3 regions of the Priestia sp. FSL W8-0524 genome follow, and region 1 is predicted to be linked to each of the others. Evidence: riboswitches for the same ligand, from Rfam matches in the RefSeq annotation. Region 1 holds a riboswitch; each other region holds the start of a gene.
What was found. A riboswitch is a leader RNA that binds a small molecule or an ion and turns the genes downstream of it on or off. The one in region 1 is predicted to bind S-adenosylmethionine.
Positions count from the first base shown of each region.

Region 2: it holds a riboswitch for S-adenosylmethionine, as region 1 does, so the genes downstream of both, NST66_RS23930 (phosphoadenylyl-sulfate reductase) here and NST66_RS28025 (5-methyltetrahydropteroyltriglutamate--homocysteine S-methyltransferase) in region 1, are expected to answer to the same signal.
Region 3: it holds a riboswitch for S-adenosylmethionine, as region 1 does, so the genes downstream of both, NST66_RS05095 (bifunctional homocysteine S-methyltransferase/methylenetetrahydrofolate reductase) here and NST66_RS28025 (5-methyltetrahydropteroyltriglutamate--homocysteine S-methyltransferase) in region 1, are expected to answer to the same signal.

Region 1 covers NZ_JBBOUG010000003.1:47,976-58,102, reverse strand. Annotated here, with positions in the region: gene NST66_RS28060 (helix-turn-helix domain-containing protein) at 257-1,228, shown strand; gene NST66_RS28055 (hypothetical protein) at 1,483-1,674, opposite strand; gene NST66_RS28050 (helix-turn-helix domain-containing protein) at 1,968-2,486, shown strand; gene NST66_RS28045 (hypothetical protein) at 2,838-3,536, opposite strand; gene NST66_RS28040 (FtsK/SpoIIIE domain-containing protein) at 3,533-4,432, opposite strand; gene NST66_RS28035 (hypothetical protein) at 4,457-4,666, opposite strand; gene NST66_RS28030 (hypothetical protein) at 4,679-4,978, opposite strand; SAM riboswitch class I at 5,365-5,465, shown strand; gene NST66_RS28025 (5-methyltetrahydropteroyltriglutamate--homocysteine S-methyltransferase) at 5,547-6,674, shown strand; gene NST66_RS28020 (catalase) at 6,811-8,460, opposite strand; gene NST66_RS28015 (methyl-accepting chemotaxis protein) at 8,912-10,127, shown strand, end outside.
Region 2 covers NZ_JBBOUG010000001.1:4,571,743-4,581,869, reverse strand. Annotated here, with positions in the region: gene NST66_RS23960 (Na+/H+ antiporter subunit A) at 1-1,977, opposite strand, end outside; gene NST66_RS23955 (glucose-6-phosphate isomerase) at 2,686-4,035, shown strand; gene NST66_RS23950 (YugN-like family protein) at 4,136-4,540, shown strand; gene NST66_RS23945 (potassium channel family protein) at 4,550-5,338, opposite strand; gene NST66_RS23940 (VOC family protein) at 5,406-5,789, opposite strand; gene cdaS (sporulation-specific diadenylate cyclase CdaS) at 5,887-6,513, opposite strand; SAM riboswitch class I at 6,826-6,928, shown strand; gene NST66_RS23930 (phosphoadenylyl-sulfate reductase) at 7,183-7,896, shown strand; gene NST66_RS23925 (inorganic phosphate transporter) at 7,916-8,995, shown strand; gene sat (sulfate adenylyltransferase) at 9,048-10,127, shown strand, end outside.
Region 3 covers NZ_JBBOUG010000001.1:1,026,039-1,036,165, reverse strand. Annotated here, with positions in the region: gene NST66_RS05100 (YkvI family membrane protein) at 1-969, opposite strand, end outside; SAM riboswitch class I at 1,302-1,408, shown strand; gene NST66_RS05095 (bifunctional homocysteine S-methyltransferase/methylenetetrahydrofolate reductase) at 1,516-3,354, shown strand; gene metH (methionine synthase) at 3,355-6,798, shown strand; gene NST66_RS05085 (Cof-type HAD-IIB family hydrolase) at 7,165-7,962, shown strand; gene NST66_RS05080 (hypothetical protein) at 8,020-8,226, opposite strand; gene NST66_RS05075 (hypothetical protein) at 8,275-8,538, opposite strand; gene NST66_RS05070 (cytochrome-c oxidase) at 8,743-9,117, opposite strand; gene NST66_RS05065 (NCS2 family permease) at 9,291-10,127, opposite strand, start outside.

The DNA of each region.
Region 1 (10,127 bases):
ATATTTGTTACTTGTTAATTGTAACTTAATTAAAAGTAAAAGTATAAAATTACTTTTTACAAATATATTTTAACATTTATATTATTTGTAGAAAAATCTCCTATTTGTCATCACTTAGAGTAAATGATAAAACATTATTTTTTATAAGTTAGTTATAATAATTACATATCAATTATAAAAACTTTTAAATTCTAACTATATGTATATATGATATAATTAATTATCAGATTAAGGAAAAAGAAAAGGAGTGTATGTTATGATTGATAATCCTATTAAAATTATTACTATTGAAGACGTGATGGAGATGTTATCTATTTCATCAAAGAAAACGATTTATACATATATTCAACAAGAAAAATTAAATCCTATTAATAAAGATGACTGGCATATTGAAGGACGTTACGAATTTGATATTGAAGATGTTGTTCGCTTACAAGAAGAGCTAAAAAAGCCAGGACTTACGACAAAAGAAGTCGCGCAGCAACTTAATATCTCGGTTACAACGGTCAATAAGTATATTAAGCAAGAACTGTTACCGGCGTTCCAAGAAGAATACCGAGGAATCAATTGTTATTTTATCAATGAGGAAGATTTAGAAGAGTTTAAGCGCACACATGAAGTTGGGCGTAAACCGAGTAAGCGTCATTTCTATCATGCTGAACAAAATATTGCCCTATTTCAGCTTTTCGTGAAGAAAAGTGAAGAAAAAGAACAGTTTGCACGTATCATCTCGGTAGAAGATCCAATTATGGCTGTTACAGAGCAACATGAAGAGATAACAGTAGAAGAATTACTTGGTCGAGGCTATGAAACAGCCTATAAAATTGAATCAAAAAAACCGATTACGAAAGAAGGCTATGCAACATTTGCTTTTAAGCAAACAGCTTATGCAAAATCACAACTTTATAAGCTTATGGATTTATTTTATCAGTACCTAAGTCCAACTAACATGAGAATTACGCCACAAGAAGAGAAAGAACAATTTATAGTTGAAATCAAACCTGTACTGTTCACAGAATCAGCTCAAGAAATCATTGAATTATTAGAGTCGGTTCTTGTCTCAGGAAAGATTAATAAACGTAGCCGTGGCATTTATATTGATAGCGATTTGGAAGTGGTACGTGTAAAGCTATCAAGCGATTTGAAAGAAGAATTGCAACAAAAAGCGAAAGAGCTAGGTAAAAGAAATATTGAAGAATTGTTATTATATGCAGTAGAAAAATTATAAAATGAACTATGAGTAGCACAAAATAAGGCAAGCCAGCAAGAATGGCTTGCCTTTACAAATGAAGAAGATGTCTAATTTAAATTTAATTTATGTCATATTCAGAGCCAGTTTACATATAACATATTACAGGAACCTATAAAATAAAAGAGAAGGACACATTCGTGATCTTCTCTTTTTCTATTTTAGATAAATTATTATGTAACATTTCAAATAACATCTATATCCTTTATGTTTTCAGGTGTTTTTTTAGTCTTTTAATACCTAAAATTCACTTCATTCATCAATCTATTTAAAGCGATTTTTAAAATTTCATATTCTGTATACTCTTGTTTAGAAGATAAGTATCTGTGACTTTTTTCCATCAACGACTTTCTAATCTGATTACACAAATCAATTTCAGCTTTCAAAAGTTTTATTTCTTTTCTGATTTCCATTTGTTGATGCACAAAAACAACTCCTTTTTCTTTTGAATGTATAAAAATATTCTATGCTGAAGATAAAGGTCCTTCATTTTTAAGTTTATTTTTTGTATAAAAGAATAAACTTCAGTAGCTTTTTCTATTTTTAATTTGTGTATCATATACATGTTTAGTTAACATAATCAGGATTCCAGGTACTCTTAGTAGCCTGAAAGTCTAACTCAACCACTGGTTTATATAGGAGTTTACTAAAAACAACTAATATTATGGTGATTGTCTTCCTAACTTCGTCTATATTGGGAATGAAGGAGGAGAGACAAATGAATTTAGGAGATAAATTAAAAGAACTTCGAAAAGAACATAATTACTCTCAACAACAATTAGCAGAAAAACTACATGTAACTGCACAAGCTATTTCAAAATGGGAAAACAATAAGTCAGTTCCAGATATAATCAACCTTGTCCAGTTGAGCGAAGCATACGGTATTAGCCTAGATTATCTAATAAAATCAGATAAACAGTTACAGAAGAAGCTATCTATCAACAATATTCGTTTAAAAGTTTTTAACTTTTTTGTAGCAGCTTTTATTTTAGTTATGATCTTAACCTTTAGTATCTTGATAAAAGCTCAGTTTTTTATGTCTAATCATAGCTTAGGTGGATGGCTATTTGTAAGTTTAGACTTTTTATTTATTATCTTTTCGTTTTTAAGCCTGTATTGCTACATAGTAAAGAAAAAGTATTTTATATTCCTTTGGAGTGCTTTTTTAACGTTAGGCTGCATTGTATTTGTAGGGCTATTTTATGACTATATTATGCAATTACTATTTCCCTTATAAAATGGTTGTAATTGATGCATACCATATACAAAACAAGTTAACATAATACCTCTTCAAGGAACCAAGAAAGCAAGAGAACCCTTACAGGAAAAGGGTTCTCTCGTGGGTGCCTTTAATCGGATATGCATCTCTTTATACAACCTTTATATAACGGTGATCTCTACAGGTGTGCGTAAAGGAAAGATGTATAAAAAGGCTAACTTTTATACATCTGACAGTTTACCTAGCAATTAGTCCTTATGGCAAAATGTGCTATTGTTTACTTGCGGTTATATTTTGGTACTTTATAATTAGCATTCCATATAAAAAGCTATCTGGCTTATTGAGGCGGCTTTTTTATGTTGACCGTCATTATGGGAGATTAATTTTAATCCCACCGGAAGAAGCTGAGGCCCGTGGCTTTCCATCTCTCTGTTGTTTACCCACACTCTTATATTTCTCCATCAATTCATGGATACTTGCTACTTGTATAATACGGATATGTTCAGAATTAATAGCATACCGAACAGGTGTAATTAAAATGACGGAAGGAAAGAGGGCTGGTCGATCTTCTGGCTGCCAATGCAAAGATCTCCACTCATCCGAAAAGAAAAACTCTTCATAGAGGTTAACCTTCGCTTGCATTTTCTGTTCGGAATACTGATTTCTCTGGATCTCAATCCAAAAGGGAGATCCTTTAAAAATGTAAAACAGATCCGGTTCAATGCTTCCTTTTCGTCCGGTAGGCTTATCTTCCACAATGATCTGTTTAGGTGTGCTATACGTGCACATTTGTTTATAGACATCCAAGATAGAAAGGAAGTGTAATATTTTTTGAGAGTTCTTTTTGATCTTGGCATCCACAGGTAAGTAGACAGTCGGAGAATACTGCTGTGTACGTTCAATTAGTTCTAATCGATATAAAAAACGTACCATCACACTATTGCATGCATTTATAGGCGATTTAAGCTGTTTAAAGAATAGGTCAACTAAAGAGTCTCGATCTACGGCTCTAAATTGATTAATAAACGCTATGATGTCTTTATCACGCTGAGATAACCGGAAACTCATCGTTGCTCCTCCTTCTCTAATAACCCGAAGATGGACTGTGATACCACTTCTAGTTCTGATTCAGGATCTTTCACGAGCGTTTTATAAGGTGAAAGTATTTCCTTACAAGCTCCTTCATCTAAGAAATAGGCTTGAAACTCTTTGACCTCATCAATTTTAATCTTCATACGCCCCCTGGCTGCGGCATCGATTTCTTCTGCCCCAAGTACACCTGCCACCTTTGCATTCGTGGCATCGGCTTGCCTTCCAGAGATCCGAACTCGTAAGTTTGCTTTTAGTGCTGAATTCAACAAATCGGCATCTGGACGCTGCATGGCAATAATCGTATGAACACCTAACGCACGACCTTGACTCGCAAACTGTTGAATCATCTCTACAAGCTCCGTTTCTCTCTTCACGATGGACATTTCATCAATTACCACAACGATACGAGGCAGCTTAAAAGGTAGCCTGCTTATATGTGTCACGCCATGCTCTAACAATAAATCGCCTCTTCGATACATTTCAGCTCGTAATAAAGCAAAAGGTTTTCTCATATCCTTTGCCTCAAAACAAAGCGCATCTATATGCTCAATCCCATGAAACAGCCCCAAATCGGCTCGTTTAAGATCCACCAACACTAAACGCAAGTCTTCAGAAGAGGCATATTTTATCCATGTTGTGAGGATCACACGCATGAGACTGCTTTTTCCGGCTCCAATTTCACCCGATATTAGCAAGGTTTCTAGATCCGCAAAGTCCCACGAAATGAAGTTTCCATAGATTTCTTTACCAATACAGACAGGCAGCTCCATCTTCTCAATGTGAGGATGGATTGTTTCATAATCATATTTAAGCATGGTAGGTAAGTCTTTGTGATGAACGGTAATACTAAAGTTTTTTAAGCTTCCATTCACTTCAATATTACTGCCTAATACTTGTCATAATGCCCATCTTTTTTTCGTTAAGAGTTCAGGATCAATGCCATTAAGTAAAGAAAAGGCATACCGAGTATAGTTATTATGGTGATCGATCTGATGAATTTTAGGAAATTGATAGGAGGTACGATCCCCATGCTTTATGACCCGATAAATTTCTGCTGTACGAAACGCTTTAATAAGCTTTCCACGCAATTTTAGTTTCTCAAACATCTAAACCCCTCCTCAAAACATAAATGTTGCAAAGAAGTAAAATAAGGCTCCATAAAAGGTGACAGGTAAGATAAACCGCATCACTTTCGCAAACTGGTCAGAGAGATCGATGACACCCCATCGTTCTAATATTCGTTCAATAATAGCAATTCCTAAGACAATGCCTCCTATGGTTAGAATAGTGGGGTCAAGCATGGCCAGTGGACTAAATGGGAAAAAGGAATATGCCTTGAATGGACGAGGCTTTGTGGAGGGCTTAAAGGATGGTTTATGGAGGAAGTTTCGAAAACCAATATCATGTGTTTTTCTCATGTTGGTACCTACTTTCATTCTTTTTATTTTTCCGCCTTTCATGTCTCAGTTATTTCAGCTCAACACATCCGGTCGCCCCCTTCGCCTCTTCGGTTCAGCTCCCTTACAGGTTCCACGAAGGGCTTCACTAGGCGTATAAAGCTTGTATTAACGCGGTAACGATACTGAACTAGCTACTGATTAGGTAACGCAGTAATAATTCTTTAGATACTATGTAGCTACTGCAGTAAGCTTGCCTGTCCACTCAAAAAATAAAAAAGAATCCTTACTACAGTAGGTAATGAGGAAGTAATGAGGTAAGAGGTGTATTATTTCTGATTTTTCGAATTTTTGTTGACAACCTAAGAAAACAAGTGTAACCTTTTTTTAGCTAAATAAATTGAATATTCTTATCTCGAGAGGTGGAGGGACTGGCCCTAGGAAGCCTCGGCAACAGACTGTTAAAGTACTGTGCCAATTCCAGTAGCAATTTGCTTGAAGATAAGAAGAGAATCCATAACGATTATTAACCTCTTCTTATTTGTAAGAAGAGGTTTTTTATTTTGAAAAGAAAGAAGGAAACAAAACCATGACTAAGACATTAGTGAAGGCTCCATTTAAAGCTGATCACGTAGGTAGTTTTTTACGACCAACTCCCCTCAAAGAAGCAAGAAAAGCGTATGCGAATGGTACAATTAATAAAGCTGATTTAAAATCTGTAGAGGACAAAGAAATTGAAAAGCTTGTTCAGAAGCAAATTGAATTGGGTCTTAAATCGATCACGGACGGTGAATTTAGACGTTCTTGGTGGCATTTGGACTTCTTATCAGGCTTAGAAGGTGTGGAGCAGTTTGAAACAGAATATATCAGCCAATTCAAAGGTGCAAAAACCAAAAATAACGCAATTAAGGTAGTAGGTAAAGTGGACTTCGATCATCATTATATGGTGGAACACTTCACGTTTTTAAAAGAAGCTGTTGAACGACATGGTGATGGAAGCCAAGTCGCTAAATTCTCAATTCCAAGCCCAAACATGTTATTTACTCGGATTCAAGAAGATACATATTATAAGGGAAACAGAGATCAATTTTATCATGATACTGTGGCTGCTTATCAAAAAGCTATTCAAGCCTTTTACGACGCAGGCTGCCGTTATCTACAACTAGATGATACGTCCTGGATTGATTTCGTTTCTGAAGAACGCATCAATGCGGTTGTTGAGAAGCTTGGTATGGATGTAAAAGACATTATCGATAATCGAGTAAGTTGCTTAAATGATGCTATTTCTAAAAAGCCTGAAGATATGCTCATTACGATGCATATTTGTCGTGGAAACTTTAGATCTACGTATATCACAAGTGGTGGCTACGATACTATATCTGATGCTATCTTTGCTAACTTACATGTAGATGGACTTTTCCTTGAATATGATGATAACCGTTCAGGAGATTTTGAACCATTAAAAAGTTTTACACGTAACAATCAAACCGTTGTATTAGGATTGGTAACATCTAAATTCCCTACATTAGAAGATGCTAAAGTCATTAAGCGAAGAATCCAAGAAGCAAGTGAATATATTCCTCTAGAAAACTTGTCATTGAGTCCTCAATGTGGCTTTGCGAGTACAGAAGAAGGAAACGAATTAACAGAAGAAGAGCAATGGAATAAAATTAATCACGTAATTCAAATTGCTCAAGATGTCTGGACAAATAACTAAAGAATGATTTAAAAGATACCTCTCCTGTCAATTAGGAGAGGTATCTTTTAAATCATGAGGTTTTAGGCAAGGTATTCCCTTAAGATTATACTATACCCATACGTCGGTTCCCTATTTTTAAAATGGAGCAATTCACTTAATAAGGATCGACTTCGTGACTTTTCTTTACAGCATCTTCTGTTGCTTCATTTGCAGCTAATGTACCTTGTCCATATTTTGATTTACCTGCTTTACGACCAGGTACCTCACTTGTATTTTTCATATCCTGCATTTCGTGTAGTTTCTTTTCAATACCTTCCTTCACACGTCGACCATATTCTTCATCAGCTTGTGTAAAATGAGAAATCATCGTTTCTTGGATTCGTTTATCACAAATAGCAAGTGCATCCGATAGATTTTTAATCAATTCATCGCGCTCCCAATCTTCAAAACTACGGTATGTGTGACCTGCCTGCCCATAATCGTTAGGACGGTCAATTGGTGCACTCATTGCGGCTGCATTATACGTTGGTTGATGTGGAACACGGTCTTTCTTATTTTCTTCCTGAAAGCCACCAAGCATTGAAGGCTCATAATTAATATGTGGATTATCCCCAGATTCCTTTGGGTCACGAATATCCATTTGACCGCGCTGCTGATTCGTATGAATAGGCACTTTCGGTGCATTCACAGGTAATTTTAGATAGTTGGCACCTACACGGTAGCGCTGTGTATCTGAATAAGAAAAGGTACGTCCTTGTAGCATTTTATCGTCTGAGAAGTCCATTCCATCCACAAGAACTCCTGTACCGAAGGCGGCTTGCTCGATTTCTGCATGGAAATCCTTTGGATTACGATCTAGAACCATACGGCCCACTGCCAACCATGGAAACTTATCTTCCGGCCAAAGTTTCGTATCATCTAAGGGATCAAAATCAAGCTCTGGATGATAACCATCCTCCATAATTTGTACGAAGAGCTCCCATTCTGGATAATCTCCACCCTCAATTGCTTCGTATAAATCCTGCGTTGCATGTCCCACGTTTTTGGCTTGTATCGTATTTGCCTCTTCTTGTGTTAAGTTCCGAATTCCCTGCTTAGGTTCCCAATGATACTTTACTAGTACAGCCTCTCCCTTATCATTCACCCATTTGTAGGTATTTACACCAGACCCCTGCATGTGACGATACGTCGCTGGAATCCCCCATGGAGAGAATAAAAATGTAATCATGTGGGTAGCCTCAGGTGTACGGGAAACAAAGTCAAACATTCTCTGAGGGTTTGGTACGTTCGAAGCTGGGTCTGCTTTAAACGCATGAATCATATCAGGAAACTTCATTGCATCACGGATAAAGAAAATCTTTAGGTTATTCCCAACTAAATCCCAATTCCCCTCTTCCGTGTACATTTTCACAGCAAATCCGCGTGGATCTCGAGCTGTTTCTGGAGAATCTTTTGCTCCGGCAACTGTGGAGAAACGAACCATCAATGGTGTTTTCTTGCCCGCACCTGAAAATACCTTTGCCCGAGTATATTTCTCTACTGGTTCGTCCCCCACTTTTCCATATGTTTCAAAGTAGCCAAAGGCTCCAGATCCTCGTGCGTGGACGACTCGTTCTGGAACTTCTTCGCGGTCAAAATGAGAAATCTTTTCGATAAAGTGATAATTTTCAAGTGTAGCTGGCCCACGATTACCAATTGTACGAATATTTTGGTTGTCTCTTACAGGATGTCCCTGACGTGTAGTCAGCGTTTCACGTTTTATATCATCCTCGTTTGAAGCATTAACGTCTTTATTTTCTGCCAAAATGAAAACCTCCTTTGAATGATCACTTTAATCTTTTTCCCTGTATTGGAAAATGTATTCAATAATACTTAATTTTTCATGGTTTGTCTCTCATACTATGAATTCAAATCTATAAAAACCGTCATTAGTTTAAATTTAATCTTTTTTCACTCTTTGATTACAAAATAAGGTGACATAAGACTAAATAAGTATTTATTTGTGATTACCCCTTTAAATTTCAAAATAACTTGTGCTTCCTTTCATATCTTGCACCTTTTCGTAAAGACTTTCATACTCTTCTACCAACTGTACAGTTAGATTTACTTTGAAACAAATGGCAGCTTGTGTAAATAAACTGAAAAATAAAATTTATTGAAACGTTGTTAAGAAAGAAAGAAAGAACCCGATAGTAATTTAGTTCAATTTTTATTTGTAAAAAGTAAATTTAAATTCAAAAAGAGAAGGTATCTATATGAGAGAAAAATTTTCATTCAGAAAAAAAGATGATAGAAGGCTATCTATTCGAACCAAATGGATTTTATTTATTTGTACAACCACCTTTGTAGCACTTATAGGAACCGTTATCTTTATGCAGGTAAGTATAAGTGACATTTTGAAAAAAGATAATTTAAGTTCAAACGAGGTTACTGCCAAAAGTGCGTCTGAACAAGTAAGTTTAAATTTAAAAGGCTATGAAAATTCATTAAAACAGTTGGCAGGTGTCGTATCTAATGAAATGAACAAAAAAGGTTCTGTTTCTAACGTCGACAGTCTATTGCAAGCCGTTAAGAAAAATGATTCTACAATTATTTCGGCCTATTACATGGATGGGAAAACAGGAAAACTCCATATTTCTCCTTATGCTGATTTTAAGCATGACGTACATGAAACAAGAACATATAAAACTTTAACAAAGGCACCTAAAGTAACATGGATGGATGTATACAAAGATAAAATTTCCGGAAAAATTATGACCTCCGTCGTTTCTCCGGTCATCGTAAGTGGAAAAATGGTAGGAGCCTTAGGTTATGACATAGACTTAACTACAATTGGAGTTTCTAGAAGCAAAATAGAAAAATATACTGAAAATAATCTTGTCATCTTAGACTCACAAGGATTTGTGGTTAGTGCTTTTATAAAAAATTCTGACGGGAAAAATATGAACCCTGAAAAAAGTGGTACTGTAGAGGGCGTTAGTGATTTAATATCACACAGAGAAAACTTTAATTCACAATATGATTGGGTATCAAAGATTTATAAGAATGATTCTGTGCATTCTCTTGATGTGGAATTAAATAAGAAGGGTTATACTGGACAAGTGACAACAATACCTCATTTAAATTGGAAAGTAATTTCTTTAACACCCAAAGAAATCTTTTCTTCTAAGATGAATGATATTAAACAAACTGGAATTATTTCAATAGTTATCGGTTTAATAATTGGGGCGTTGTGTGCCTATTACCTTTCTGGAATGCTAAAAAGGATTATACTTAATATTCAAGAAGTCTTAAAAAAGACATCAAGTGGAGATCTAACTACTGAACTAAGTATTTCATCAAGAGACGAGTTGGGAGATCTAGCGAAGAGTTATAACGAAATGCTTGCTGGCATGAGACAATTAATTTCTAAAGTGAAGAACAATGTTGTCTCTGTCGAAACAACCACTAATGGCGTTAGCACAATTGCTT
Region 2 (10,127 bases), on a different contig from region 1:
CAGCGAAATAATGGCTGTGAGGCGTGATTTTGCCAATAAAGTTGTAATAGTAGCCGCAACCATTACAACTGCTAGTATGGCTTCATAAACGCCGATAGAAGCAGTATCTTTTAAATCAATCGCAAAGGCATTCTGAGAAAAGAGGGTTACGAGAAGTAAAATGCCTATGAAAGTAAAAATGATTAAAAGATAGTCTCTAATAAATCCTGTCATTAATGTTTTCATGATGCGCGTTGAGCCTTTTTCCATCCCTTTAATGCCATAATTATATCCGTTATTAAGCGTTAAAGAAGAAGGGAATCGTGTATAAATTTTTGACCACTTTTGAAGCGTCATAAACAACAAAATACCAAATGTGATGACTCCTAGCGTCATAAATAATTCTGGCGTAAAACCGTGCCAAAATTTAATATGCACTTGATATTCTTTACCTGCCTCTAGCAGGCTAGGTGCGATAGAGGCCATTGTTGGCTCAATAAGAGTTGATTCTAATAAATTAGGAGCAAAGCCAAAAATAACAACCAATGATGCTAAAATAACCGGTGAAATCAGCATGCCTATTGGTGCTTCATGCGGCTTCTTCTCCAACTTTTCGGGCTGGTATTTGCCTGTAAAGGTTTTAAAGACAAGAATCATACTATAGACGAACGTAAAAATACTTCCCACCCAAGCGATGATAGGCAGCAAAATTCCCCACGTCTGCATGCTATACATATCCATTTTTGTCACGTTTACCATGCCTGTAAAAAACATCTCTTTACTTAAAAATCCGTTAAAGGGAGGGAGACCTGCCATTGAAAATCCCCCAATGATAGCAATGGTAAATGTGACAGGCATGAAGCTCATTAACCCGCCTAACTTTCTAATGTCACGCGTGCCTGTTTCATGATCGACAATGCCTACTACCATAAACAAGCTGCCTTTGAAGGTAGCGTGGTTAATCAAATGGAAAACTGCTGCAGTAAGAGCCACTAAGTAGATATTATCGTCTAAAAAATCATAGTGAATAGCTGCGCTACCTACTCCTATAAGTGACATAATCATCCCAAGCTGACTAATTGTTGAAAAAGCTAAAATCCCTTTCAAGTCTTGTTGCTTTACTGCTGAAAACGAGCCCCAAAACAGTGTAATTAGTCCTATGATTGAAATAACAAAAAACCAAGTGGCGCTTATAGCAAAAACAGGGCTTAGTCTTGCTAAAAGATAAATTCCCGCTTTTACCATTGTAGCTGAATGAAGGTATGCACTCACTGGGGTTGGAGCTTCCATTGCATCTGGCAGCCAAATATGAAAAGGAAACTGAGCAGATTTTGTAAAGGCCCCTAATAAAATGAGGACTAGAGCTGGAATAAATAGATGACTTGATGTAACCACATCTACGTTTGAGATAATTTCGCGTATGCTGAAAGTACCTGTCATGACATATAAAAGTACAATTCCTGCTAATAGGGAAAGTCCTCCGAATACGGTAATGAGCATAGATTTTAAGGCTCCGTATTGAGATTTCTCTCGTTTGTACCAATAACCAATCAATAAAAAAGATGAAAGGCTTGTTAATTCCCAAAAGCTGTAAAGACTCATTAAGTTGTCTGATAATACAACTCCTAGCATAGACCCCATAAAAAGAAGCAAATAGACATAAAACGAATGCAGCGCTTCTTTTGTCTTAGAAAGATAATAAATGGAGTAAAGAATAACAAGTGTCCCAATTCCAGTGATTAACAGAGAAAATAGAAGACCGAGTCCATCCACATAAGCATCAAAGTTAATGCCCAGACTAGGTATCCATTTCATTGAATGTAGGTAGGTTTCCCCTTTAGAAACACCACTGATATATTGTGTGAAATAAATGAACAACACAAGTGGGAGAGGTAAAACGAACCACCCTGTATGAATACGCTGGAATTTCCTATACAGAAGCGGGACAAAAAAGGCTAATAAAAAAGGCGATAAAATCACCAAGTGCAACCACGACAAAAGACAAACCTCCTTGTGATATTCAATTCTGTAACCGATTATATAATAATTTAATTATGCATGCATCCATGCTAATTCTTAGTATCAGCGGATTTTTCAAACCTTATTAAATAAATAGAAACTCGTCACAAAATCCATAAAAAAAACATAAAAAAATTTTTTTAGACGTATAAAAATCAGGTGAAATTGTCACTCTAAGAGTGAGGTGATGGAAATGTATAGGAAACAAATAACCATCAGTTTTCTCATTTTTAGCGCATTATGTATGAGCGGATTTGTACTGAATAATCACTTGGAAATGAAAGAAGAAAACAGGATGCTAATCACTTCTAAAAGTGAAGCTGAAAATTCTATATCAATAGACTCTTCCCTGTTAAAAGCCTCTTATAAACCGAGACAATATGTAAAGATAGGTGAAATGAACTATATTGCACCATCCGGTAAGTAAATGAAAAACGATTGAAGACCACTCTTTAGTCGTTTTTTATTTGCTTATTATTTGCGTCATCGTGCATGAATTACGTTTTTTAATCAAAGAACATTAGTTGACTTCATAACTGAATTTATCGTTAAATAAAAGGGTACATACAATGATTGCAGTTTCAACAAACTATAATGATTGTGTCAAATTGTAAGTGGATTCCCTTGAATTCAGCTAACAGTTTCGATAAAGTGGAAAATAAAGATATTTTAATGGAGGAACAGATTATGACACATGTTCGTTTTGATTATTCAAACGCGTTATCATTTTTTGGTGAACATGAACTTACATACTTACGTGATGCCGTGAAAGTAGCTCACCATTCAATTCATGAAAAAACAGGTGCTGGGAACGACTTTTTAGGATGGGTAGACCTTCCTACGGAGTATGACAAAGAAGAATTTGCACGCATTCAAAAAAGTGCAGAAAAAATTAAATCGGATTCAGATGTATTGATTGTTATTGGTATTGGAGGATCTTACTTAGGTGCTCGTGCTGCTATTGAAATGCTTCAGCATTCATTCTATAACACATTATCAAAAGAACAGCGTAAAACTCCGCAAGTTATTTTTGCTGGTAACAACATCAGCTCAACATACATGAAAGACCTAATGGATGTTTTACAAGATAAAGATTTCTCTATTAATGTTATTTCAAAATCTGGTACAACAACAGAACCGGCGATTGCTTTCCGTATCTTCCGTAAATTATTAGAAGAGAAATACGGGAAAGAAGAAGCACGCAAGCGTATTTATGCAACAACAGATAAAGCGCGCGGCGCATTAAAAACATTAGCGGACGAAGAAGGCTATGAAACATTTGTTATTCCAGATGATGTAGGCGGCCGTTATTCTGTATTAACAGCGGTTGGCTTATTACCAATCGCCGCTGCAGGTCTTGATATCGAACAAATGATGAAAGGGGCAGCTGATGCTCAAGAAGCATTTTCATCATCAGAGCTAGAAGAGAACCCAGCTTATCAATATGCTGTAGCTCGTAATGTTCTTTATAATAAAGGAAAAACAATTGAAATGCTGATTAACTATGAGCCAGCTCTTCAGTACTTTGCTGAGTGGTGGAAACAGTTATTTGGTGAAAGTGAAGGAAAAGACCAAAAAGGTATTTACCCTTCATCTGCTAACTTCTCAACGGATCTTCATTCTTTAGGTCAATATGTACAAGAAGGTCGTCGCGATATTTTTGAAACAATTGTACAAGTTCAAGATTCTCGTCATGAGCTAACAATTGAAGAAGATGCAGCGGACTTAGATGGACTAAATTACTTAGCTGGTGAAACAGTTGACTTTGTAAATAAAAAAGCGTTCCAAGGTACAATGCTTGCTCACACAGACGGAGGCGTTCCAAACTTAGTTGTGAACATTCCAGCGCTAGATGAGTATACATTTGGATATGTTGTATATTTCTTCGAAAAAGCATGCGCAATCAGCGGCTATTTATTAGGCGTAAACCCATTTGATCAGCCGGGAGTAGAAGCATACAAAGTAAATATGTTTGCTCTTCTTGGAAAACCTGGTTTTGAAGAGAAAAAAGCAGAATTAGAAAAGCGTTTGAAATAAATAAAAAGTTCACCTTCTTGTTAGAAGGTGAACTTTTTTGCTTTTGAGATAAAGGATAAAAAGCTGGAAAAAGGACATGTTAAAACAGAGGAGGGATAAGATGATTGAATTATCTTCAAGATTAGACGGCACATTATTCAAGCTTTATGAATTAGAAAAAACGCTTAAGCCGCTTGGGTATAACATTGGAGGAAATTGGGATTATGATCATGGTTCATTCGACTATAAGATGAATGATGAAGTCGGCTATCAGTTTTTACGTATCCCGTTTACAGCTACGAATGGAGAACTGGATTCTAAAGGAACAACCGTACAGATTGGTACGCCATTTTTACTTTCACATAAGTATCAAATTGGCTTAGATGACAATGTTCACAATGGAAACGTGGGTGCTTCATTTAACCAGTTTGCAGAACCCCAAGACGCAGACGCTTCATTTCCAAAAAAGTATATCAGCTTAGGAGAAGAGCTAATTAGAGAGGCAGAAGAGGCGCTGCTTCAATAATTGAAAGGATTATTCTTTTCTTAAACTCTCTAATTTTTTCACAAAAATATGTTCGTACATGACCTGACTAATCAACTCGTTTGTTTTAATCATTTCATTTACCCCCAAATTTTGCGCATTTTGAATATGCTTTTTTGTTAACAGTTCAACGATGCTGTAAATAGAAGGGTTCAATCCTTGCAGAGCGACTAGCGTAACAATCGTATTCATGTCTGCATATTCTTCTGTCTTATGCTGATCGGCAGTAATCAGCACTTTTTTTGCGCACCGAGCATTGGCAAGTTCTAATACCTCATAGTGAGAGGGACTTCCTTTAATAAAATGAACGCGATCACAGATCATGGGGTTTTTAGTCAGAGAGTCGTCGATAAGAACAATGTCTTCTTTATGAAATGCGTCGCGATAAGACTCTAGCACGAGTTTGGCGCGCTCATTCCACCCCACAACGATGAAGTGATCTTTTCCATAAAACTTTAAATTCCCTTCCAAATAAGCGCTCTCAGCGGAAACAGCAATTTTAGAAAGCGTGACAAAATAAGTAGTAATAAATCCCGTTCCAACCAGGACTAAAATAATTGCAGCTAACCTTCCAATCGTAGTGGTGGGAGCAAAATCACCGTATCCTATAGTAGAGATTGTAATAATAACCCACCAAATTCCTTCAAACACATTCCCAAACGTTTGCGGCTCTAGGAAATGTATAAGCATGCCGAAAAGTAAAACAAGGCAGCCGATAATAAAAAGAAGCCGCACTAAAATAGAACGACGAAAAAGTCGGAATAATAGCCATTCCATCATAAAAAAACCTCCAGTGATTAGTCATAGCCACAGTATGACCATTTTTCACTGAAGGTATAAGATATCTTTATCTTTTTACTTCGTAATATTCAATCCATTCTTTGTCTGGACCGTAGAAAAATAAGTATCTTGCTCCATTTGGCAAAGTTACAATGTTTTCTTCCACAAATGAAACGCCTGCTGATTTTAAACGCTCAAACTCCTCTTCAATTCCATCTACTGCCAGCGCAAAATGGTGAACTTTACCTTCACTAGGTAAGCTTGAGTTATACCCTTGAATTAACTCTACGATTACATTGCCTTCTAAACCTAGAAAAGCTAGCTTCAAAGACGGATCGGTATGTGGTAGTGTTTCGATGAGCTCCAATCCCACTTTTTGTGTATAGAACTCAATAGATTCTTCTATATCCTTTACTTGAACGCCTACATGTTCAAATTTTAAAATTGCCATATGCATCACCCGTATCTATAGTATGTAAAAACTATGAAATATATTAAAGAGAAAGGATAGATAAGTCAAGATAGGGCTGCTTATCAGGAAAGGGCTCTTAAATCATATTTTTGCTGGAGTGAATAGGGTAGAGGCTTCCATCAAGAGCAAACGAAATTTTACCTGTTTCTTCAGATACAACTAAAATTAATGCATCCGATTTTTCCGACATTCCAATTGCTGCACGGTGACGTGTTCCCAACTTTTTGTTCGTTGAAATAATAGACGAGAGAGGTAAAACATTAGCAGCTGAAATAAGCTGATTATTTCTAATTAGGACGGCTCCGTCATGTAAGGGTGTCCCTGGATAGAACAGTGTCTCAACTAGCGTAGCGCTGACAGGAGCTTGAATAGGCATTCCTTTTTGAATAAGAGGATCAACATTTTGTTCCCTTTCAATGACAATTAAAGCGCCGTGACGTTTCTCAGAGAGGTTATGAATAGCTAGGGACAGAGCAGCGTATTCAAATGTATAAGGCGATAAGTAATGACGCAAGTAATAAGAGGCGGCCGTAGCTTGAACATCTTGAAATAACCTTCTCATCTCCTCAAAATCACATAAAATACAATGATCACTCGTGTCTAAATGTTTAATTAAATTAGAGGCTTCAGTTGAAATCTGCTGTAAATATGTTCGCACATTATTTTTAATTGTATCGTCTAATTGAAAGGGTTGTCTCTCCATCTTATATAGCTCCTATCTGTCAGTCAGTGTTATCTGTAATGTGTGCTAATGTGGGTGAATTATCCGTAAAGCTCATAAATCCGTTATTAATTTTATAGAGAGATTTTGCATTTTATTTAGCAAGAGAACATAAAAAGTCGGGAAAAAAGAAAGCGTTTTATAAACTGATATGTTCACATTTGGGTTAAATTTACATATGTTGTTTTAAATAAAAGTATAGATATTTCTGTGAATTTAAAGTATAGTTTTCTTATCGGATATATAATTTTTAATGTTGACAAATATTCTAAATATGCTAAAATTTTTAAAAAATGCTTATCAAGAGTGGTGGAGGGATCTGGCCCGCTGAACCCCGGCAACCTGCTTAGCAAGGTGCTAATTCCAGCAAAGTGTGTATCATTTTGAAAGATAAGGTGAAAATTATTGCCTACCCAGTCTTTCAATACGGAAGACTTTTTATTTTGATATAGCGCAAGAGATATTTTGAGGAGGGACAACGATGACTGTAAACCCCCGACTTAAAACAAACCTTTGAACACGCCGAAGCAAAGTAAGAATTAAATAGTTTCGCTGACTAGACACACTAGAGGCGGTTTTATCCAATTCTAGTGGGTAAAACCGTCTTTTTTTATTGGATAACGCGGATAACTAAGAATTGGAGTGGAGAAAATGGCAGACTTATATACGTACGAAAACTGGAGCGATACATTTCCAGAGTTCGACAGTAAAGATGAAACAAAAGGAGCCCTTTCAGCATTGCAGTGGGCGTATGATACCTACGGAGATTCAATTATTTATGCGTCAAGCTTTGGGATCGAAGGAATCGTGTTAATTGATTTAATTTCAAAAGTGAAAAAAGATGCTGAAATTGTCTTTTTAGATACAGGGGTTCATTTTAAAGAAACATATGAAGTGATTGATGCAATTAAAGAACGCTTCCCTGATTTACGTATTCATATGAAAAAGCCGGATTTAACTCTTGCAGAACAAGCTGAAAAACATGGAGATGAGCTTTGGAAGAGTCAGCCTAACCTATGCTGTCAAATTCGAAAAATCATTCCGCTAAGAGAATCCCTTGCTCCTTATGATGCGTGGATTTCCGGTTTGAGACGTGAGCAGTCTGAGTCTCGTGCCAACACGAATTATTTTAATAAAGATGAGAAATTCAAGAAGGTGAAAGTTTGTCCGTTAATTCATTGGTCATGGAAAGAAATTTGGCGTTATGTGTATAAGCATGATTTGCCATACAACAAACTTCATGATCAAGGCTACCCAAGTATCGGCTGTGAGCCCTGTACCGCACCTGCCTATAATGTAGACGATTTACGTTCAGGAAGATGGGCAGGTACACAAAAAGTGGAGTGCGGATTACACGAATCTTAAATACGAAAGAGCTGAATAAATGATGCTTTTATATGTTGCCTTTATCATTGCGCTTTTTTTTGCAATGAATATTGGGGCAAGCGGTGCAGCAGCTGCTATGGGCGTTTCATACGGCTCCGGTGCAATTAAAAAGCGAAGAGTGGCCCTGTTCATCTGTGCTGTAGGAATTGTGCTCGGAGCTGTTACCGGAGGCGGTGAGGTGGTAAAAACCATCAGTTCAGGTATCATACCTGAAAAACTGCTGTCAGTAGAATTAGTTATTATCATTCTGGCTGCTGCAACGCTGTCACTCTTTTTCGCGAATTTGATTGGTATCCCTTTATCAACAAGTGAAGTAACAGTTGGCTCAGTTGTTGGAGTAGGGGTAGCTTATCAATCTCTGTATGTAGAAAAACTTTTAATTGTCATGTCTTTTTGGATTATTGTTCCGCTAGTTTCATTTGTTATTGCTTTTTTGATTGGGAAAGTGATAAAGCGCAGAGCGCATAAAAAAGAAGCAGAGGGAAAGTGGAAAAGAGTTTTAACGATTTTAGTTATTGCAACGGGATTCTTTGAAGCCTTCTCAGCTGGAATGAACAATGTGGCAAATGCTGTCGGTCCTCTAGTAGGAGCTGGATTAATGGATGCTACAACGGGTGTCATAGCAGGAGGATTGGCGGTGGCGCTCGGAGCTCTTTTACTAGGAGGCCGAGTTATTGAAACAAACGGAAAAAAAATTACTCGCTATTCTGTAGGAGAAGGCTGTATTATCTCGGGTACTGGTGCTTCTCTTGTTACAGTCGCTTCACTGTTTGGTTTGCCAGTACCGCTTACACAGGTCACTACGTCTTCTATTATTGGAATAGGCGCAGCGAAAACGGGATTTACGAAAGAACAGCGAGAAGTGGTCATTCAAATGTTAAAGGTTTGGGTGGTATCCCCTGTATTTTCACTCGTAATCTCATATGTTCTTGTGAAATTAGTACTTGAAAGCGACTTATATTCATTTGTGGTGCTAGCTAGTGGATGTATTGCTACAGGAGGTATTCTAAGCTTAGCTAGAACGACTAGAAGAAAAAGAGCAAGCCTGCAGTCGGAAAAAGAAAAAATGACTGCGTGATTCAAGTGCTTTTTATTATATTGTGTTAATTACTTAAGGAGGATTTTACAAAATGACAACAATTCAAGCACACGGTGGAGAATTAATTAATTTATATCAACCAACATATGACTACACGTCACTAACAAAAGAAATTGAAGTAGACAACATGGCTCTAAGCGATTTAGAACTAATTGGAATTGGTGCTTATAGCCCAATTACGGGGTTTTTAGGAGAAAAAGATTATCAATCAGTTGTTGAAAATATGCGTCTAGCAGATGGAACTGTATGGAGTATTCCTATTACTCTTCCCGTAACAGAAGAGCAGGCTAAAGAATTAAACATTGGCGACAAAGTAAAACTAGTTCAAAGCGGTGTGACATATGGTGTTTTAGAAGTTTCTGAAGTATATACGCCAAATAAAGAAAAAGAAGCGGAAAATGTGTACCGCACAGCAGAACTTGCCCACCCTGGTGTGAAGAAAATGATGGAACGCCCAAATGTATATGTAGCAGGTCCAATCGTACTTGTAGAACGTACACCTAAAACGCGTTTTGAAAAGTATTACCTAGATCCAACTGAAACAAGAGCAGCATTTGAAGAGCGCGGTTGGAAAACGGTTGTTGGATTCCAAACTCGTAACCCTGTTCACCGTGCGCATGAGTATATTCAAAAAACAGCATTAGAAATTGTAGACGGCCTGTTTTTAAATCCACTTGTAGGAGAAACAAAGTCAGATGATATCCCAGCAGATATCCGTATGGAAAGTTATGAAGTACTTTTAGAGAACTATTATCCTAGCGATCGTGTAGCTTTGGCAGTTTTCCCTGCTGCAATGCGCTATGCTGGACCTAGAGAAGCTATTTTCCATGCAATGGTTCGAAAAAACTTTGGATGCACGCATTTCATTGTAGGCCGTGACCACGCTGGTGTTGGTGACTACTACGGAACATATGATGCACAAAAAATCTTCAGTAACTTTACGGCAGATGAATTAGGAATTACACCTTTATTTTTTGAACACAGCTTCTACTGCAAGAAGTGTGAAGCGATGGCATCAACGAAAACATGCCCTCACAGCAAGGAAGATCATATGATTCTATCTGGTACCAAGGTACGTGAAATGCTTCGTAACGGAGAAGTGCCACCAAGC
Region 3 (10,127 bases), on a different contig from region 1:
CGGATACAAAAACTCAAGAAGCTGAGCATATCCAAATTGCCCGATAATAAAGCATGCCAAGATAATAAACGCAAAAGCTTGTTTGTCATTCAGGGGAAGAAATGATTGAATCTGTTTAGCGATTCCAAATACATTTCCAATCAATGTAGTAAAAATCTCACCTAACACAACTACCGTAAATAAAACATTCACCCACGCTGAGATATTTTTAACAACGGCACTCATAGGAATATCAAGTTGAAATGAATAAGGCAAATTGGAAAGGGCAAGATGAGTAGAAACAAGCATAAACGTAAGTACACATCCTCCTATTACGGCCCCTTTTTTGATCACGCTCTTATCTTTCACGGAGCTTCCTAATGGAACTAAAACGGCCTGAGCCAAAGCTAGATTTAGGGAAATATATAAAAAGGGACTAACCGCCCACTTCCACTGTGTGACGAGCGTTAAGTCCGGCTTCGTTTGAATCAGTGAGAAATAGCTGACATTTGGCACAAAGATGATAAAAGCAAATGAAAGCATCATCGGCACAACAAGAGAATTAACCATTAAAATACCGTTAATTCCTCTTGCGATAAATATATAAGTTAAAACAATTGTACAAATCATCCCAACAGGAGGCCACAGCCCGAACTGTTCTTTTCCTATTGCCCCCGTACTCGCCAGCATGACTGAAGTTACTCCAAATAAAATGACGATCATTACACCGTTTACCGCTTTTCCAAGTACATCACCAAATAAATATGTATTAAGCTGCTGATAAGAAGAAGCCCCAATTGCGTGCGAAAGCAGCATCATTTTCGAACCTAGCCAAATAAAAAACAAGCCGCTGACCAAAATTCCAACCATTCCAAGTTCCCCGTACTGTGTAAAAAATTGAACAATTTCCTTGCCTGTTGCAAAACCGGCTCCTACAACGGTGCCTACATACGTAGCAGCAACCTGCAGCGTGAGTTTCCACCTTTTCATGCCCATCACCCTTCTACCCTTCATAGTTCACTATATGTAGAAACGGTTAAAAAAAGACGAGCCTTTTATATGTAAATCCTCGCCTCACCCGGTGCTGTTCCTTTTTCGTTTTTTTATTTCCTTCTTGTTTTTTTCATGAAAACCCTTTATCCCTTAACATAACGGCAGTTTTCAAACAAAATATACGGATATTTTCCCTTTAGCTTTTAAATTTTCCTCAATATTTGCTGGAAATTCACAATTTACTGTTGTATAATTTCTAAAAATCAGATAAATTATTAAATAAGTATTCTTTCTATTTAAAAAAATATGTTTCAATTATATACAATTGATTCTTATCATGAGAGGTGGAGGGACTGGCCCTTTGAAACCTCAGCAACCAGTCGTTAGAGACATGGTGCTAAATCCAGCAAGCAATTTATTGCTTGGAAGATAAGAAGGCGAAAAAAGTCTTCTTCTTAAGAAGACTTTTTCTATTTTATCGGCATATTGCATAAAACGAATCACTCGTGAAATAGAAGCGGAACAATTTAAGGAGGTTTTGACATGGGGTTACTTGAAGATTTAAAGTCTAAAATTTTAATTGGGGATGGTGCCACTGGTACCCTCCTTTACTCACACGGTATTGACAGCTGTTTTGAAGAACTAAACATCACCAAACCAGAAGAGGTTTCTCGTATTCACAGAGCCTATGTAGAAGCTGGTGCAAACGTTATTCAAACAAATACGTACGCTGCTAATTATCAAAAACTTGCCCGTTATGGATTAGAAGATTCAGTCAAAGACATCAATGTTGCTGGTGTAAAATTAGCGAAACAAGCTGCAAAAGATCAGGCTTACGTGGTTGGTACACTCGGCGGAATTCGTTCTTTCCAAAAAAATGCTATTAGTTTAGAAGAGGTTAAGCGAAGCATTCGTGAACAAATGTTTTGGCTTTTAAATGAAGGCGTGGATGGCCTTTTATTTGAAACATACTATGATTTCGAAGAATTAAAGACCGTTCTTACACTGGCAAGAAAAGAAACGGATAAGCCTATTATTACCCACGTTTCCCTGCATGATATTGGCGTACTGCAAGATGGGCGTCCTTTAGCAGATGCATTAAAAGAATTAGAAGACTTGGGAGCAGATGTTGTCGGGCTAAACTGCCGTTTAGGTCCTTATCATATGATTCAGTCTCTTGAAGAAGTACCGCTTCCTGATCGTGCTTTCTTATCTGCTTACCCTAATGCCAGCCTTCCGGCGTATGTGGAAGGCAAGCTGGAATATGAAACGAATGAAGACTACTTTGTAGAAAGCGCGCGTTTATTCCGCGAACAAGGGGTTCGCTTAATTGGAGGATGCTGCGGTACAACACCAGCTCACGTACGCGCCATGTCGTCTGCCTTAAAAGACCTGCCTCCGATTACAAGCAAAGTCGTTAAAATGAGACCAGCCGTTACGGTTCAAGAGCGTGAGCAGCAGGATAAACCTCATATGCACGAAATTGTGAAGAAGCGCCGCTCGGTTATCGTCGAGCTGGATCCGCCTAAACAGCTTGGTCCGACGAAATTTTTAGAAGGCGCAAAAGCACTTGATAAAGTCGCCGTAGATGCTATTACATTAGCTGATAATTCTCTTGCCTCACCTCGCATCAGCAACTTGGCAATGGCAACACTGATGCAACAAGAAACAAAAGCACGACCGCTTATTCATATTACCTGTCGCGACCGAAATTTAATTGGACTTCAATCTCATTTAATGGGACTTCATACGCTAGGAATGAATCAAGTGCTTGCAATTACCGGTGATCCGTCAAAAGTTGGCGATTTCCCTGGCGCCACTTCGGTCTATGATTTATCTTCATTTGACTTGATTAGTTTAATCGCTCAGTTTAATGAAGGACTATCTTATTCCGGCAAACCGCTTGGTCAAAAAACCAATTTTTCCATTGCAGCTGCCTTTAACCCAAACGTGCGTCACTTAGACCGAGCCGTTCAGCGCTTGGAAAAGAAAATCGACTGCGGGGCTCACTATTTCATTACTCAGCCTCTCTATTCAACTAAGCAAATTGAAGAGGTATATGAAGCAACCAAACATTTAACAACACCGGTATACATCGGGATCATGCCGTTAACAAGCGCAAGAAATGCTCGATTTATTCACCATGAAGTACCTGGAATTAAATTATCAGAAGATATTCTAGAACGTATGGACGCAACGGGAAATGACCGGATTCGCGGTGAAGTCGAAGGCCTTGCGATTGCAAAACACTTAATTGATACAGCATATGAGCTATTTGACGGTATTTACTTAATTACGCCGTTTATGCGCTATGAAATGACCGAAATTCTAACACGCTATATTCATGACAAGCAACTCGTTACATCAGAAAGGAAGATATAAATGAGCTCACTTATCGAACAACAACTAAAGAAGCGAATACTCGTCATCGATGGAGCAATGGGAACGATGATTCAAGATGCTGATTTAACCGCTGAAGATTTTGGCGGCGAAGAATATGAAGGCTGCAACGAATATTTGACCCGAACAGCGCCTCATGTGATTCAGCACATTCATGAAGAGTACTTTGCAGCGGGTGCTGACATCATTGAAACCAATACGTTTGGCTCAACATCTACCGTACTTGATGAATACGATTTAGGCCACTTGGCGTATGAATTGAATATCGAAGCTGTGAAGCTTGCTTGTGCAGCCCGCGATAAATATTCAACTCCCGAATGGCCTAGGTTCGTAGCTGGAGCTATCGGTCCTACCACTAAAACTCTCTCTGTTACGGGAGGTATTACATTCCCTGAGTTAGTAGAATCGTACGAAGAGCAAGCTCGGGGTTTGTTAGACGGCGGCGTTGACTTACTTCTAGTCGAAACCTGTCAAGACATGCTGAACGTAAAAGCTGCGTTTTTAGGGATTACAGCGGCGTTTGAAAAACTGAAAATAGAAGTTCCAATTATGATTTCAGGAACGATTGAGCCAATGGGAACAACTCTCGCTGGTCAAGATATCGAATCTTTTTACTTATCACTGGAACACATGAAGCCTCTTTCAGTCGGACTTAACTGCGCGACAGGTCCTGAATTTATGACGGATCATATTCGCTCTCTTTCAGACCTAGCCACTTCAGCTGTTAGCTGTTATCCAAACGCTGGACTTCCGGATGAAGAAGGCAATTATCATGAGTCTCCTGAGCTGCTGGCTCAAAAAATTAAAGGATTTGCTGATAAAGGCTGGCTGAACTTTGTAGGCGGATGCTGTGGTACAACGCCTGCTCATATTAAAGCACTTGCTGAAGCGGTAAAAGAGGTTGCTCCTCGTTCGCTTGATCGCTCCGAGCATAATCATGCTGTAACCGGTATTGAACCGCTTGTATATGACGATTCTATGCGCCCTCTTTTTGTGGGAGAACGTACGAATGTAATCGGTTCTCGCAAGTTCAAGCGTCTGATTGCGGAAGGGAAAATTGAAGAAGCATCTGAAATTGCGCGTGCTCAAGTTAAAAATGGTGCTCACGTTATTGATATTTGCTTAGCAGATCCAGACCGTGAAGAAATGGAAGACATGGAGGAATTTATTCAAGAAGTTGTAAAAAAAGTGAAGGTTCCTCTTGTAATCGATTCAACTGACGAGAAAGTTATTGAAAAAGCTTTAACGTACTCGCAAGGTAAGGTCATTATCAACTCCATTAACTTAGAAGATGGTGAAGAGCGTTTTGATGCAATCTTGCCGCTAGTAAAAAAATTCGGTGCAGCTCTGGTTGTCGGTACAATCGATGAAACAGGCATGGCCGTTACTGCAGAAAGAAAAGTAGAGATTGCTAAACGCTCACATGATTTGCTTGTTGAAAAACATGGCTTTAATCCAAAAGATATTATTTTTGACCCTCTTGTGTTTCCTGTAGGGACTGGTGATGAACAATATATTGGTTCTGCTGAAGAAACAGTTAAGGGAATTAAAATGATTAAAGAAGCCCTGCCTGATTGCCTGACCATTCTTGGCGTAAGTAACGTGTCATTCGGTCTTCCTCCAGTCGGACGTGAAGTACTAAATGCGGTTTACCTTTATCACTGTACGCAGGCTGGACTCGATTATGCCATTGTTAATACAGAAAAATTAGAGCGCTATGCTTCTATTCCAGAAGCTGAAATTGAGCTTGCTAATGCGTTATTATTTAACACAACTGATGAAACGCTAAGCACGTTTACAGACTTTTATCGTGATAAAAAGAAAGAAGCAAAAGTAGAAATTTCTACGTTAACACTTGAAGAACGATTGGCAATGTATATTGTCGAAGGTACAAAAGAAGGATTGCTTCCTGATTTAGAACAGGCTTTAGCTCAATATGATGATCCGTTAGATATTATTAACGGACCGCTTATGAAGGGGATGGCGGAAGTCGGACGTTTGTTTAATGACAACCAGCTGATTGTAGCAGAAGTGCTTCAAAGTGCGGAAGTTATGAAAGCATCCGTTGCCTTTTTAGAACCTCATATGGAAGCAACTGAAAATGATTCTGGAAAAGGAAAAGTGATTCTTGCAACGGTTAAAGGCGACGTGCACGATATCGGTAAAAACTTAGTAGACATCATTTTAAGCAACAATGGTTTTAAAGTCATTGATTTAGGAATTAAAGTAACGCCGCAGCAGCTGATTGAAGCAGTAAAAGACGAAAAGCCAGACATCATTGGCCTGTCAGGTCTTTTAGTAAAATCAGCTCAGCAAATGGTTTTAACTGCACAAGATTTAACGCAATCAAGCATTGATGTTCCAATTATGGTAGGAGGCGCTGCCCTTTCCCGTAAATTTACTGACTTTAAAATTGCCCCGGAATATGAAGGTGCCGTCCTCTACGCCAAAGATGCGATGGACGGATTAGCGTTAGCAAATAAGCTGCAGAACAAAGAAGAAGTTATTCAGCTTTTAGCAGATTTAAAAACGCGTCAAGAAAAGAAAGTAACGGTTCGAGAACGCCAGCCTCAAACCGCTCAAGCAGCTACGGCTGTTTTAGAAAGATCCGCCATTTCAACGGATGTTCCTGTTTTTGTACCGGCTGATTTAAAGCGCCACGTTGTCAAACACTACGATTTGGCACAGGTTCTTCCGTATATTAACTGGCAGATGCTTTTAGGCCATCACTTAGGACTAAAAGGAAAAGTGAATAAGCTGCTTGCTGAAAAAGACGAGCGTGCTGTTCAATTAAAAGAAACCGTTGATGACCTTCTCGAACTGGCACTAAAAGAAAACTTAATTAAACCAGCGGTTATTTATCAGTTCTTCCCTGCTCAAGCAGACGGAAATGATTTAATTATTTATGATCCTGCTGATGAAAAAACAGAAATTGAACGCTTTACCTTCCCTCGACAAGCAAAAGGACAGTTCCTGTGCTTATCTGATTTTGCAAAGCCTAAAGAAAAAGAGATGGACTATGTATGTTTCTTCTCTGTAACAGCAGGAACAGGCATTCGCGAACGCGCGGCGAAATTCAAAGAAAACGGCGAGTTTTTAAAGAGTCACGTGTTCCAAGCTCTTGCGCTTGAACTAGCTGAAGGATTAGCAGAACGTGTTCATCAGCAAATTCGTGACCGCTGGGGATTCCCCGATTCGCCTGACTTTACAATGGCGGAGCGTTTTTCAGCCAAATACCAAGGTCAGCGTTTTTCATTCGGATATCCCGCATGTCCAGACCTTGAAGACCAAGCAAAACTGTTTAAATTAATTAAACCTGAAGACATCGGCATTCAGTTAACAGACGGTTTCATGATGGAACCAGAAGCTTCTGTTACAGCCCTTGTTTTTGCACATCCTGAAGCGAAATATTTTAACGTATTGTAAAACATGGCTGCGGTCTTTTAGACCGCGGCTGTTTTTTTACAGTGAACAAACCTAAAAAAAGGCTGCGACAAATGGATTTTAGTTGAAGAAAGATCCGAACGGAGTTAATTCTTAATTGAGAATCAACTCCGTTCGGATTGTTTTCATTATGATGGTGAACTAGATTTCATGTAGCTGTTGATTAAAGGGCAAGGCGAAGACTCCTGCGAAAAAAAGTGATGTAGTTATGTCTTAATCTCTTTGAATTCACCGCCGGTTTGAGCTTTTTTTATGAGTTTCTTGGGAAACACTGATAGAATAAGGAATGTAATAAATTTGTAACACTCTTATCAAGGTAATTTTTTTAGGGAAAGGAATTTTCAAGAGATGATTAAATTATTTGTAAGCGACTTAGATGGAACTCTTTTACACGAAGAAAAATACGTAGAACAGCATAATGCAGACGCACTTAGTGAACTTCAGCGCCAAGGAGTAGAGGTTTGTCTTGCTTCTGGACGAATGGATACGGAAATTTTAAAGATTTCTACTGATATTAATAATACATTTCATCGCATTAGCCAAAACGGAGGATTTGTGTGGACCAAAGAAAATCAAGAACTTCATGGAAAAGTGTTTGAAGATGATTTAGCGGTTCAACTTTATAAAAAAACGATAGATCCTAACCGTATTACGCTTGTCTGTTCAAACGACACGAATTATGTAGAGCAGCGAAATGAAATTATTGAAGCAATTGAAACTCACATGTTTTTCCCTATCGAAGAACAAATTGAAATGACAGATTCATTTGGTCACGCTCTTTCTCCATCTAAAATCACGGTTCTTGGAGATCATGATGAAATGGTAGCTCTGCAAAAAGAAGTGAACGAAGAGTTTGGTGATTATATTGATACATATATTTCTGCCAAGCAGTGTTTGGATATTATGCCTAAACATATCAGCAAAGGAAATGCCATTGAAATTTTATTAAATCATCTTCAGCTAAAACCAGAGGAAATTGCATGTGTGGGGGATTCATTTAATGATATTCCTATGTTTCAATTAACACCGAACAGTTTCGCTATGGCTACAGCTCCTGAAGCTGTTCAGCGCCACGCCTCTGCTGTTGTGTCATCTGTTAGTGAAGCAGCGCGTATTGTTTTAGAAAAAAATAAGCAAACAATCTAAAAAAAGCGGTCAACGTTTAAATTGACCGCTTTTATCTATTTAATAAGAAAACGGTAGTTATTTTTTTCGTAAAGAACGAAAAAATTCACCTAAGCTTTTTTGCTTCCCATCTGCATGCTCTCCATGATTAACCAAGCTGCTGATTCTTTCTCGTCGTACAACAACCATAATAAGAGTGGCAAAAAAGATAATGGAAACGGCAATGACAACCAGTGCAAGAACGGATGCTACAATAGCTTCAGAAGTCGTTAGTGACGATAGCATCTGCCTCGTACACCTCCATTTCGTTTGTGGCGAAAAGGAGCCTAGCAATTAGAAATGCAAATAATCTTTTTTCTCAGCTTGATGCATGTTATTATACACCATTTTCATTTTAGAAGCTGTAGCTTTTAAAGACGTAGACGAATCCACATCTTCGGCTAACATAATGTTTACTAAGTCAACCACAGAACGAGACAACAACTCTACATTATTTTGCAACTCTAATTCGTCATAAGTCGTACGGTCTTGAAGACGAAGTCGAATAATTTCATTTGCTAGCTCCCTAACACGCACTAATTGTTGATGTTCTCCCATAGTATCTCCGCCGCAAGAAACTTATAATCAGCCCTTTTATTGGCTTTTATAAGAGCTAGAAATCCCTGCAGCTTACCCCTCCTTATAAAGATGCCTAGCACACCTTTATGTAAATCGCACTTTCACCTTGTTTACATGTATATTCGCTATAGCTGGTTCTTTTTCCTTTTGAAATTAGCAACCATCGTCAACGACCTTCTTGGTTTATCGTTCAGATTTCAAATTTTTAAGGATGTGATATACGAAAATTAAAACGCCAATAGCCGTAAGTGTTGCTCCTACTGCCACTATGGGTGTAAAAGCTTGGTTTTCTAGTACGATCATGAGAAATAAACCAATCATCATGACCGGTAATCCTATATTATGCAACCATACGTGCAGTTTAGCTAATTTACTTTCGCTAAACGCAGGAAACAAATAATAAATAAGTCCCGCTAACGTAAGCGACGTCCATCCTAATAAATTAATGTGCACGTGAACAGGCGTCAAAGCGTAGCTGTGAACAATTGACATATAATACCCCAATATGATGCCAATTCCAAAATAAACGGCTGATATTTTAATTAATTTAATTCCCATTGTTTTCTCCCCCTTATATCCCCTCCGACTTCTGTACTACTTTACGCAGGAAACGCCATTTTAGAAGCGGCTGATTAACCAAAGGACACGAAATACGGAGTATGATATCTAAAAAGAGGATTCTTTACCGCAAACACAAAAAACAGCTGAGCAAAAGTACTCAGCCGTCTATTTTAAGCAATATAATGCAGCACAAAATTCAAGAAAAACAATAGCGCGCTTACATACATAAACATCGATACTTCACGCATTTTACCAAGGAATAATTTAAGCAGTGGATACGCAATGAACCCAAATGCAATTCCATCAGCAATGCTGTACGTAAGAGGAATAAGCGCAATAATTAAAAATGCAGGGAAACCTTCTGTTAAGTCCTGTAAATTGATGTTTTTGATATTTTGAATCATTAGTGCTCCAATCACAATGAGAATAGGTGCAATAGCACTATCTGGAACCAGCTTGATAAATGGAATAAACAGAAGTGAACTTAAAAATAAAACTCCTGTAATAAGCGATGTTAAACCCGTTCGCCCTCCAGCTGCAATACCAGATGCTCCTTCTACAGAAGACACCGTTGGACTTGTTCCAAACACCCCGCTTAGCAAAGCTGAGGCGGCTGTTGCTTGAAAGGCCCGCGGAAATTTGCTATCTTGATTCATCATACCTAGCTGACCATGAAGCAAACCAATATTTTCAAAAATCAATACCATTGTTAATGAAAAGACAGCTGCCCAAAACGCAACGTCTCCAATGGCTCCAAAAGACAATGTGCCAAAGCTGCTAAAAAAGTCGTTCACGCTCGCAGCGGACTGTCCATTTTCTACATTGCTTCTTACACCAAGTAAGAAGGCAAGGACGGATCCAGCAATCATGCTTAACAAAAAGTTACCTTTCACATTTCGGATAAACAGTACGATTGTGATAATTAACGTCAACAGCGTACTGATAACAAACGGATCTGACAAGTCTCCAAGTGCTACAAAAGTGTTTTCGCTTGGAACTACAAGCTT